3 regions of the Lentzea sp. NPDC058450 genome follow, and region 3 is predicted to be linked to each of the others. Evidence: riboswitches for the same ligand, from Rfam matches in the RefSeq annotation. Region 3 holds a riboswitch; each other region holds the start of a gene.
What was found. A riboswitch is a leader RNA that binds a small molecule or an ion and turns the genes downstream of it on or off. The one in region 3 is predicted to bind cobalamin.

Region 1 (3,872 bases), on a different contig from region 3:
GCGCGGCGATCGCCACCCCGCTGGGCATCCCGATGATCTACGGCGTGGACGCCGTGCACGGGCACAACAACGTCGTCGGCGCCACGATCTTCCCGCACAACATCGGCCTGGGCGCGACCCGCGACCCCGGTCTGGTGCAGCGGATCGGCCGCGCGACCGCCGAGGAGGTGTCGGGCACCGGCATCGACTGGGACTTCGCGCCGTGCCTGTGCGTCGCGCGCAACGACCGCTGGGGCCGCACCTACGAGTCGTTCGGTGAGACGCCGCAGGACGCCACCGCGATGACCACGATGATCACCGGTCTGCAGGGCTCGAAGCTGTCCGACCCCGGTTCGGTGCTCGCGACGGCCAAGCACTACATCGGCGACGGCGGCACGACCAACGGCACCGACCAGGGCAACACGCAGGTCAGCGAGGCCGAGCTGCGGGCGACACACCTGCCGCCGTTCCGCGACGCCATCGCCAAGGGCGTCGGCTCGGTGATGATCACCTACAGCAGCTGGAACGGCACGAAGCTGCACGGCCACAAGTACCTGATCACCGACGTGCTGAAGAACGAGCTCGGCTTCAGCGGCCTCGTCGTCTCGGACTGGAACGCCATCGACCAGATCGACGGCCAGCCCGGCTTCACCGCGGCCGAGGTGCGCGACTCGATCAACGCCGGCCTCGACATGATCATGGTGCCGACCGAGTGGCGGCAGTTCATCACCTACCTCAAGCAGGAGGTGCAGGCGGGCCGCGTGCCGATGTCGCGCATCGACGACGCCAACCGCCGCATCCTCACCAAGAAGTTCGAGCTCGGCCTGTTCGAGAAGCCGCTGACCGACCGCACCTACACGCCGACCGTCGGCAACGCCGCGCACCGCGCCCTGGCCCGTGAGGCCGTGCGCAAGTCGCAGGTGCTGCTGAAGAACCAGAACGGCGTGCTGCCGTTGTCCAAGACCGCGTCGAAGATCTTCGTGGCGGGCAAGAGCGCGGACAACATCGGCTACCAGAGCGGCGGCTGGACGATCTCGTGGCAGGGCGGCAGCGGCGCGGTGACGCCGGGAACCACTGTGCTGCAAGGCATCCGCGGCGCCGTGTCGACGTCCACGACGGTGACGTACAACCGCAACGGCACCGGCATCGACGGCACGTACAACGCCGCGATCGCCGTCATCGGTGAGACCCCGTACACCGAGGGCGCGGGCGACCGGCCCGGCGGCCTGGGCCTCGACGCCGAGGACATCGCGACGCTGAACACGTTGCGCGCCACCGGTGTCCCGGTCGTCGTGGTGCTCGTGTCCGGCCGCCCGCTGGACATCGCGGCGCAGCTGCCGCAGTGGACCGCGCTCGTCGCGGCCTGGCTGCCCGGCACCGAGGGCAACGGCGTCGCGGACGTGCTCTTCGGCGACTACAAGCCGACCGGCACGCTGCCGTTCACGTGGATGCAGAGCGCCTCGCAGCAGCCGATCAACGTCGGCGACGGCAAGGCACCGCTGTTCCCGTACGGCTTCGGCACGCAGTTCCCGGCCACGCAGAACGCCTACAACATCATCGGCGCCTCGTACTACGACGAGCAGCGCGGCACGCAGGTCGAGCGGTGCACCGACTCGGGCTGCGGCCAGAACGTCGGCTACCTGACGCCGGGCGACTACGTGGCCTACGCGGACGTCGACTTCGGTGCCACGCCGCCGACGTCGGTGACCACGCGCCTCGCGTCGGGCTCCACGGCGAACGGCACGCTGCAGTTCCGCCTCGACAGCCCGACCGGCCCGGTGGTCGCGACGGTGCCCGCGGCGAGCACGGGCGGCTGGCAGACGTGGACGAGCCGCACGGCCGCCGCGTCGGGTGCGACCGGCGTGCACCGGCTGTACCTGGTGGCGGCCGGCGGCACGGGCGGTGACCTGGCGAACGTGAACTGGTTCCAGTTCGCCCGCTAGTGACCTGCGCGAACGGGGGTCCCGGCCACGCGCCGGGGCCCCCGTTCGCGCGTGCGGGTTAGGCTGACCGGGCTGACGGTTCGCTCCCCGGCAACGGGAGCGAGGCAAGAGGGAACCCGGTGTGAGTCCGGGACTGCCCCGCAGCGGTGAGTGGGAACGAAAGCTGCCAGGAAGCACTGGGTGGTGCCGCGGCAGTCAGCCTTTGCCCCGTCTTCGGTGTTCAGACGGTCGCATCGGGGTACCGGCCCCACACCCCTGTACTGGTTGTACCGGGGTGTGGGGCCGGTGCCGCGAGGTGACCTGCTGAGCGCCGAAGACGCGGCGAAGGCTGACTGACGTGGCACCAGCCTGGGAAGCGGTGGCCGGTAGGAGCGAGCGGTACGCCCACGAGTCCGAAGACCTGCCGCCGGCGTTCCATCCGCACGCTCGCGAGGAGAGAGCTTGTGATTCACCCAGTGCTGCCCGGAAGGTCACCCGCCGAGTCGCGGCTGACGCTGTCGCAGATCATGGACAACAACGACACCAACCTGATGGGCACCGTCCACGGCGGGGTGCTGATGAAACTCGCCGACTCGCTGGCCGGGGTGGTGTCGGCCCGCCACTCCGAGGGTGCCGCGGTCACCGTGGCGATCGACGAGATGACGTTCCGGGTGCCGGTGCGCGTCGGTGACGTGCTGCACCTGCACGCCCAGGTCAACTGGGCGGGCGCGACCTCGATGGAGATCGGGGTCCGGGCGCTCGCCGACCGCTGGGACAGCACGGTCCCGGCGGTGCACGTGGCGTCGGCCTACATCGTGCTGGTGGCCGTCGACGAACTCGGCACGCCGCGAGGTGTGCCCCCGGTGGTGCCGGTGACGGACGAGGACCGGCGGCGCTTCGGCGAGGCCGAGATCCGGCGGGCCCACCGGCTCGCGCGGCGGGCGGCGATCGAGGACTCCCGCGCACTCAGCGCCTGATCGAGCGAACGCGGCCGGGTGAGCGCGCCCGGCCGCACCGCGCACCAGACCAGGAACGCGAGCGCGAGCCACACGTAGGTGTTGCCGACGACGTGCTGCCACCACGTCCACGCCAGTTCCTTGTCCCCCGCCGACGGCAACAGCCAGTGCGGTCCGACGGCGAACACCGCGGCCACCAAGATCCTCACCCTGCCGCGCAACAACATCAACGCGGGCGCGATCCACACCCAGTGGTGCGACCACGACACCGGCGAGATCAGCAGACCCGCCGCCGCCGTCGCCACGAGGGCCGTCAGGTCGTCCCGCAACCGGGGCAGCACCACGAGCGTCAACGCCAGCACCGCCGCCACCGCGACGAACCACGCGAACTCCGGCGCGCCGATCCGGACCAGCAAGCCGCGCACCGACTGGTTCGACGTGTAGGCGAGGCCGCCGACGCGTTCGGGGTCGAGCATCGCGTGCAGCCAGAACTGCCTCGCCTGGCCGGGCGCGAGCACGGCGCACGCCCCGAACGTCGCCACGGCGGTCAGGGCCGGCCGCCACCGCCCCCGGCACAGGAAGAACAGCACGAAGATCGCCGGGGTCAGCTTGATCGCCGCGGCCAGCCCGACGAGCATCCCCCGCGGCCAGAAGGTGCGCGGCAGCAGGCAGTCCAGCGCCACGAGACCGAGCAGCACCAGGTTGATCTGTCCCAGGTCGAGCGTGGTGCGCATCGGTTCGAGCACCAGGAACACCGCGATCAGACCGAACCCCGCCCACACCCGTGCGGCCACCGTGAACAACCCGATGCCCAGCACCGAGAACAGCAGTGCCGCCACGGCCAGCGGCAACGGCGTCAGGGCGCTGAACAGCGTCGCCGAGAACGGCGGGTAGGTGAACGGCAAACCCTTGTAGGCGTGGAAGTCAGCGGTGTACAGGCTGGTGCCGCCGAGCCACGCCTCGCCGCCCGCGAGGTAGACGCGGAGGTCGATCACGCCGGTGCCGAAGCTGCGCA
Region 2 (3,872 bases), on a different contig from region 3:
CCCTCGTCCTGCTTGAGCCGGTTGCGGATCGCGTCCGTCCACAGGCCGCGGGACTTCAGCTCGCGCACCAGGTAGGAGTTGATCTGCAGGAACTCGCCGGAGAGCGTCTCGCGCTTGAACGTGTTCGACACCTGCGGCTCGATGCACTCGAAGCAGCCGGCGATCGAGGCGATCGTCGCGGTGGGCGCGATCGCGATCAGCAGCGAGTTGCGCAGGCCGTGCTCGGAGATCCGCTCCCGCACGGAGGCCCAGCGCTCGGTCTGCGTGGGCGTGACGCCCCACAGGTCGGGCTGCAGGTCTCCCTTGGCGGCACGGGTCTCCGCGAACGCCGGGTGCGCGCCGGCCGACGAGGCCAGCTCCGCCGACGACTCCAGGGCCGTCAGGTAGATCTCCTCGGCGATGCGCGTCGACAGCTCACGCGCCTCAGCGGAGTCGAAAGGCAGGCGCAGCTTGAAGAACACGTCCTGCAGGCCCATGACACCGAGACCCACCGGGCGCCAGCGCGGGTTGGAGCGCGCCGCCTGCTCGGTCGGGTAGTAGTTGATGTCGATCACGCGGTCGAGGAACACCACGGCCGTGCGGACGGTCGAACGCAGGCGGTCCCAGTCGATGCCGGAGCCGACGACGTGGGCGCCGAGGTTGACCGAGCCGAGGTTGCAGACCGCGGTCTCGGAGTCGTTCGTGACCTCCAGGATCTCGGTGCACAGGTTCGACAGGTGCACCACGTTCTCCGGCGACGCCGTCTGGTTGCACGTGCGGTTCGCGGTGTCCTTGAACGTCATCCAGCCGTTGCCGGTCTGGGCGAGCGTGCGGATCATCCGGCCGTAGAGGTCGCGGGCCTTCACCGTGCGGACGGCGCGGCCGGCCTCCTCGGCGCCCCGGTAGGCGCGGTCGAACTCGTCGCCCCACAGGTCGACGAGCTCCGGCACCTCGTCCGGGTCGAACAACGACCAGTCGGCGTCCGCCTCGACGCGGCGCATGAACTCGTCCGGGATCCAGTTGGCCAGGTTGAGGTTGTGCGTGCGGCGCGCGTCCTCACCGGTGTTGTCGCGGAGCTCCAGGAACTCCTCGATGTCCGGGTGCCACGTCTCCAGGTACACGCAGGCGGCGCCCTTGCGGCGGCCACCCTGGTTCACGGCCGAGACCGACGCGTCCAAGGTGCGCAGCCACGGCACGATGCCGTTGGAGTGGCCGTTGGTGCCGCGGATCAACGCACCGCGCGAGCGCACCCGCGACCACTGCACGCCGATGCCGCCGGCGAACTTCGACAGCCGCGCGATCTGGGCGTAGCGCTCGTAGATCGACTCCAGCTCGTCCTTCGGCGAGTCGAGCAGGTAGCACGACGACATCTGGGTGTGCTGGGTGCCGGAGTTGAACAGCGTCGGCGAGCTGGGCAGGTACGCCAGCGACGACATCAGCCGGTAGAAGTCGATCGCCTCGGCCGCGGTGTGCGAGAGCCCGCACGCGACGCGCAGCAGCCAGTACTGCGGCTGCTCGATCACGAACCGCTTGGACGGGTGGCGCAGCAGGTAGCGGTCGTAGACGGTGCGCAGGCCGAAGTACTCGAACCGCCGGTCGCCGTCGAGGTCGATCGCGTCGTCGAGCTTGCGGGCGTTGGCGGCCACGAACTTCGCGGTCGCGTCGCCGATCAGGCCCTCGGCGTGCCCCAGCGCGATGCTCTGGCTGAAGGACTGCACGCCCTGACGGCGCACCTCCTTCTCGATGAACGCGGCCAGCAGGCCCGCGGCGAGCTTGGAGTACTCGGGTTCCTCGGCGACCAGGGCGGCCGCGGTCTGGATCGAGAGCTTGTCCAGCTCCTCCGTGGTCGCCCCGTCGTAGAGGCCGCTGATCGTCTTCGTCGCGACCCGCAGCGGGTCGACGTCGTGCAGACCGACCGTGCAGCGCTCCACCGCGCGCACGATCTTGTTCAAGTCGACCGGTTCGAGTGAACCGTTGCGTTTTTTGACGCGCATGGTGGTGGTGACTGTGTCGACCGCCGTCACAGCTCTCTCCTCGCGAGCTCGGTGGCCACGAGAGCAGCGAGGAGTGAACGGGCGCGCGCGACCGCCACGTCCTCCCGCCCTCCCTCGGGGCCTCGGACGCCCGCACGCAGGCGCGTGCGGGATGCTGGCAGGTCTTCGGACTCACGGGCGTGCCCGGTGATCGATCACCGAGGCGCCTACCGGCCGTCGCTTCCCAGACACCCTCGTCCAGTGCTTCCTGACGGCTTTCGTTCCCGTTCACCGCTGCGGGGCAGTCCCGGAATCGCACCGGGTTCCCTCTTGCGACGACCGATCTGGATGATCGGCCGAACCAGCTTCGCGACACAATACATGGGCGCGATCATGAGACGCACACCTACATGTAGTGGGCGTGTCGCCCGGTTGGAGCAGCGTCCCGGACGTGCCGGAATCGCCCCGCCGACGACGGTGGAGACGGCAGGGCGAACCCGGTTGATCAACGCAGGTGGCAGGCGTTGAACACGGTCCGCCCCACCCCGTCGCCCGCGCCGGCCTCAGCCCTGCGGGACCGGACCCCGCACGGCCGCGGAGTAGTCGTTGATCCACTTGGGGTACACCGGGGCCGGGGCGCTGATCGCGTCCAGCTCGGCGAGGTCCTTCTCCTGCAACGGGTTCTCGACGGCGGCGAGGTTGTCGCGCAGCTGCTCGACGGTGCGCGCGCCGATGGTGACGCTGGTGACCGCGGGCCGGGCGAGCAGCCACGCCAGCGCGACCTGCGGCATGCTCGTGCCGTTGCGCTCGGCCACCTCGCGGACGACGTGCACGATCGGCGCGGCGGCGGACGGGTCGACCGGTGGAATCGCCTGAGAACTCTTCGAACGTCGCGCGGAAGTCTCTTCGGTCTTGCCCTCGGCGTCGAACTTGCCGGTCAGGTATCCGGCGGCGAGCGGGCCCCAGACGATCAGGCCGATGTTCTCGCTCTCGACCATCGGCAGGATCTCGGCCTCCAGGTCGCGCACCAGCAGCGAGTAGTGCTCCTGCAGCGCGACGAACCCGGACAGCTGCTTGAGCGCCGAGATGCCGAGCGCCTTGGTGACCTGCCACGCGGGGAAGTTCGCGGCGCCGATGTGCCTGATCTTGCCCTGGCGCACGGCGTCGTCCACCGCGCTGAGCGTCTCCTCCAGCGGCGTGATCGGGTCGGTGTTGTGCAGCTGGAAGAGGTCGATGTGGTCGGTGCGCAACCGGCGCAGGCTCGCCTCGATGCTGCGGGTGAGGTGCACGCGGGTCGCCCCGAGGTCGTTGGGGCCGGGGCCGGACCGCGCCATCGCCTTCGTCGCGATCAGCACCTGGTCACGCCGCCCGGTGAGGATCTCGCCGAGGTGCTCCTCGGACTCCCCGTCGGCGTAGACGTCGGCGGTGTCGATCAGGTTCACGCCCGCGTCCAGCGCCTCGTCGACGAGGCGGCGCGACTGCGCCACGTCGAGCGCGCCGACGGCACCCCAGATCGGGTGGCCGGTGGCGCCGCCGAACGTCATGGCGCCCAGGGACACCTCCGAGACCCACAGGCCGGTCTTGCCGAGTGTGCGGTACCGCATCTGTCGCTCCTCCATTTTTCGGACACCGTGTCCGACAACATGTCCGACTTTACCCCCGAACGGAGCACACCAGCGGTGTGGAGGGCTTCGGAGCGTGAACTCTCAGGGGCGGCGGAACGCGCCGTACCACTGGTTGGCGGCGAGCTCGCGGGCCACGGCCAGGTCGGACTCGGGCCCGTGCGTGGCGACGTGGTGCGCGATCACCCGCATACCGCCCCACACGATGATCTCGGCGCACGTCTGCGGCACGAGGTCGGCGGACGTCCGGCCCGCCTCCCGCTCCTCTTCGAGCATCCGGGTGAGGTTGTCGGCGAAC
Region 3 (3,872 bases):
GCACCACGGCCGTGGCCGCGACGACCGCGAGCAGCACCGCCGTCGTGCGCACGGGCTGGGACTGCGCGCGCAGCTGCTCGGCGAGCCAGCTCGCGCCCCACACGATCAGCAGGCCGGCCACCACCACGCCGAGGTAGAGCGCGGTGCGGTAGTTCACCGTCTCCGGGTCGCCCACGGCGGGCGGGTTGGCCGGGTACTTGATCCACGGCAGCAGTGCCACGGCGCCGAAGACCGCGGCACCGAAGGCGAAGCTGCGGCTGAACGGCGTGCGGTCGGTGAACCAGCGCTTCGACAGCGCGTAGGCCGTGGCGAACACCAGGCCGACCGCGATGCCGACGATCACCACGCCGAGCATGCCGCCCACGACCTGGGCGCCGCGGCTGACGAGTTCCTCCTCGCCGCCGTGGGAGTGGCCGGCCTCTTCGCCGGCGGGTGCGCGAGCCTCCTCGACCGCGAGCGCGGCCCGGATCGGGATCTCGGTCACCAGCAACTGCACCAGTGCGGAGGCGACACCGGCGATGGCGCCGGCCGCTGCTCCGCGTAGTGCGATGGACTTGTACGTCGTCGTCATCTGCGTGGATCTAGTGGCAGGGGACGCCGAGGGCGTGACGGCCGTCGTGGAAGAACTCGTGCAGCAACTCGGAACCCGCGCCGAGCGCGAGGCCGTTCTCCTGCAGGACCAGGTACGTGACGATCAGGCCGAGCAGTGAGACGGCGAAGGCCCATTTGGGCACGCGGACGGCGGACAGGCTTGCTGCGGGGCTCGTCATGACGGGCTCCTCCATACCTCGTGGAAGGTCAACTCTCCTAGCGGCGCCGCAGCCGGTCTCCTGACTCCCGGATCAACGCTGCCCCCGCGTCTTCCCAGTCCCGGCGGGGACCAGTGACGTGCTCGGCGGGGATCGCTTCCCGGTCACAGTGGCGAGGACCGCGCCGGATTCACACCGGCTTCCCGTCACTGCGGCGCGTGCACCGTAAGTTGAGCCGGCGGTTAAGCACAACCGGCCATAAGAGTTGTTGCGTTCCTCACTTCACGAGTGGACAGTCACCACACTTCCCACCTGCGGCAACGCGGTAGTAGAGACAACACGACCGGCGCCGGAACCCGAGCTCGCCGGGAAAGGACAGAAATTCTCCCGCCTGTTCGAACGGCGGTGCGCTCATGAGCCGTTCGCCCCGTTCTTCCGCTTCCTCCGCGGTGAGCATGTGTGCGCGCACGACCATTTTGAGCGCGCCCGCGACGTTCGACATCGCGTTGCCCCACAACAACCCGCTCGCCACCGGCGTCACCGCCTGGATCGCCGCCACGACCGGTTCGAGCGCCGCGGCGGCCGGCGGGCCCAGTCTCGGTGCGTCGATGCGGACGCTCAGGCCGTTCTGCGGGTGGTGCTGCCACCAGAGGTTCTCCGGCCGGACGTCGATCGGGAGGTTCGCGGCCGTGAGCGGGCTGAGCAACCGGGCCGTGTAACTGAGGAAGAACAGGCTCGCCGCGACCCTCGGCTCCTCGGCGCGGTAGCGGACCGCGATGGCGTCGATGGTGGTCTTGAGCGCGGGACCGTCGAGCAGCGCCGTTCCCGGCAGCCACGACTCGTCCGGACGGCCCACGTCGAGGGCGAAGAACGGGTTGATCCCGCGCACCCGGCGCAGCGCTTCGAGAACCTCGGCGAACTCAGACACGGAAGTTCACGCTACGGGGTGGAATCTTCCCGGAAGGTGGGAGAGGGCCCGAATCGGGGCGATTTCAATCGGCTGGCTTGGCGCTGTGAGGACGGCGTACCGCTGCCGGGCCTACCCGGACCCCGATCAGATCGCGATGCTCAACCGCACGTTTGGCTGCGTGCGCCTGGCGTGGAACAAGACTCTTGCCGAGAGGTCGACTCGCTACCGCACCGAGGGCAAGAGCACCTCGTACCGGGAGACCGATGCCGCGCTGACTGCTTGGAAGCGCAGCGACGACTTGTCCTTCTTGTCGGAAGTGTCCTGCGTGCCTCTTCAGCAGACGCTTCGCCACCAGTACACGGCCTGTCGGAACTTCTTCGCCGGGCGCGCGAAGTTCCCGCGCTTCAAGTCGCGCAACGGTCGGCAGTCGGCGCACTTCACCCGGTCCGCGTTCCGCATGCGCGCCGGGGAGCTGCACCTGGCCAAGACAACGGGTCCGATGCGTTTCGTGTGGTCGTTCGATCGAGTGAATTTGAGCGGACTCGCACCCACCATGATCGTGGTCGCACGAGAAGCCGATCAGCGTTGGTACGTCACGTTCACAGTGGACACCAGTGATCCCGAACCGCTGCCGGTCACCGGTCACATGATCGGCCTGGACCTCGGCGTCAAGGACTTCATCGTCACGAGCGACGGTCAGCGAATCGCCAATCCCCGGTGTCTGGAACGCAAGGCGCGCAACCTCGCTCGTCACCAGCGGCGTCTGGCCAGGACGCAGCGAGGCTCCAACAATCGCGTCAAAGCAAAGCGAAGAGTTGCTGTCGCGCATCGCAAGGTCGGCAACGCTCGCCGCGATTTCTTGCACCGCACCAGCAGTCGCATCGTCCGCAGCGCTGATTTCATCGCGATCGAGGATCTCGCTGTCGCGAACATGGTTCGGAGCAGGCGGATGGCCCGTGCGATCAGCGACGTGGCGTGGGGTGAGTTCCGGGCGATGCTGGAGTACAAGGCGCATCGCGCAGGGCGGACGCTCGTGGTCGTCGATCGCTGGTACCCGAGCAGCAAGACCTGTTCAGCCTGTGGACATCTGCTGGCCGAGTTGGGTCTGTCCATTCGGCACTGGACGTGTCCGATCTGCCGCACCCGGCACGACCGGGACCTGAACGCGGCGAAGAACATCCTTGCGGCTGGTCGAGCCGTAGCCCGAGGCGACTCGGGCGATGCCTGTGGAGCTGATGTGAGACGGCGAGGGCCCGCCCTTCCGCGGTCGGCGGAGAAGCAGGAATCCTGTGTCGTGAGACACACCTGAATGGTGTCCGACGTGAGTCGGGCGGGGCTCCTCAGTTGCAGCTGGGGAGAAAGTCAAGTCCACGGCCTGGGACAGATGCGACCGCGGTGTGGACGGGGGTCCGCGGGATGGGAGGATGTCGTGCCGTGAAGACCTTCGATTCCCTGTTCGCTGAACTGACCGAACGAGCCGCCACCAAGCCGGAGGGTTCCGGCACCGTCGCAGCGCTTGAGGCCGGGGTCCATGCGCAGGGCAAGAAGGTCCTGGAGGAGGCCGGCGAGGTCTGGATCGCCGCCGAGTACGAGTCCGACGAGAAGCTCTCCGAAGAGATCTCGCAGCTGCTCTACCGCCTCCAGGTGCTCATGCTGGGCCGTGGGCTCACCCTCGAAGACGTCTACAAGTACCTCTGAAAGAGACTTCCACATGCTGCGCGTAGCAGTCCCGAACAAGGGCGCGCTCGCTGAACGCGCCTCCGCCATGCTCACCGAGGCCGGCTACCGGCAGCGGCACGAGCCGCGTGACCTGACCGTGCTCGACAACAACAACGACGTCGAGTTCTTCTTCCTGCGCCCCAAGGACATCGCGATCTACGTGGCGTCCGGTGACCTCGACCTCGGCATCACCGGCCGGGACCTGGCCGCCGACTCGGGCGCCGACGACAACGGCTCCTCCGTCGAGGAGTTGCTGGCGCTGGGCTTCGGCTCGTCGACCTTCCGGTACGCGGGGCCTCGCGGCACCGACTGGAAGGTCTCCGACCTGGAGGGCAAGCGCCTCGCCACGGCGTACCCGAAGCTCGTGGGCCGCGACCTCAAGGCCCGCGGCATCACCGCGAAGGTGATCCGCCTCGACGGCGCCGTGGAGATCTCGATCCAGCTCGGCGTGGCCGACCTGATCGCCGACGTGGTGGGCTCCGGCCGCACGCTGC

Region 1: another riboswitch for cobalamin. It lies ahead of ACFWNN_RS08360 (acyl-CoA thioesterase); the one in region 3 lies ahead of ACFWNN_RS23410 (CbtB-domain containing protein).
Region 2: another riboswitch for cobalamin. It lies ahead of ACFWNN_RS22080 (ribonucleoside-diphosphate reductase subunit alpha); the one in region 3 lies ahead of ACFWNN_RS23410 (CbtB-domain containing protein).

The regions. Positions count from the first base shown of each region.
Region 1 covers NZ_JBHXLO010000004.1:43,566-47,437, reverse strand. The annotation lists partial or broken gene ACFWNN_RS08370 (glycoside hydrolase family 3 protein) at 1-1,508, shown strand, start outside; gene ACFWNN_RS08365 (carbohydrate-binding protein) at 1,533-1,922, shown strand; cobalamin riboswitch at 1,982-2,345, shown strand; gene ACFWNN_RS08360 (acyl-CoA thioesterase) at 2,366-2,878, shown strand; partial or broken gene ACFWNN_RS08355 (glycosyltransferase 87 family protein) at 3,139-3,852, opposite strand.
Region 2 covers NZ_JBHXLO010000014.1:1,462-5,333, forward strand. The annotation lists gene ACFWNN_RS22080 (ribonucleoside-diphosphate reductase subunit alpha) at 1-2,003, opposite strand, end outside; cobalamin riboswitch at 2,112-2,333, opposite strand; gene ACFWNN_RS22085 (aldo/keto reductase) at 2,516-3,556, opposite strand; gene ACFWNN_RS22090 (TetR/AcrR family transcriptional regulator) at 3,659-3,872, opposite strand, start outside.
Region 3 covers NZ_JBHXLO010000015.1:68,436-72,307, reverse strand. The annotation lists gene ACFWNN_RS23415 (CbtA family protein) at 1-571, opposite strand, end outside; gene ACFWNN_RS23410 (CbtB-domain containing protein) at 582-770, opposite strand; cobalamin riboswitch at 824-956, opposite strand; gene ACFWNN_RS23405 ((2Fe-2S)-binding protein) at 1,027-1,677, opposite strand; gene ACFWNN_RS23400 (RNA-guided endonuclease InsQ/TnpB family protein) at 1,763-2,968, shown strand; gene ACFWNN_RS23395 (phosphoribosyl-ATP diphosphatase) at 3,094-3,357, shown strand; gene hisG (ATP phosphoribosyltransferase) at 3,371-3,872, shown strand, end outside.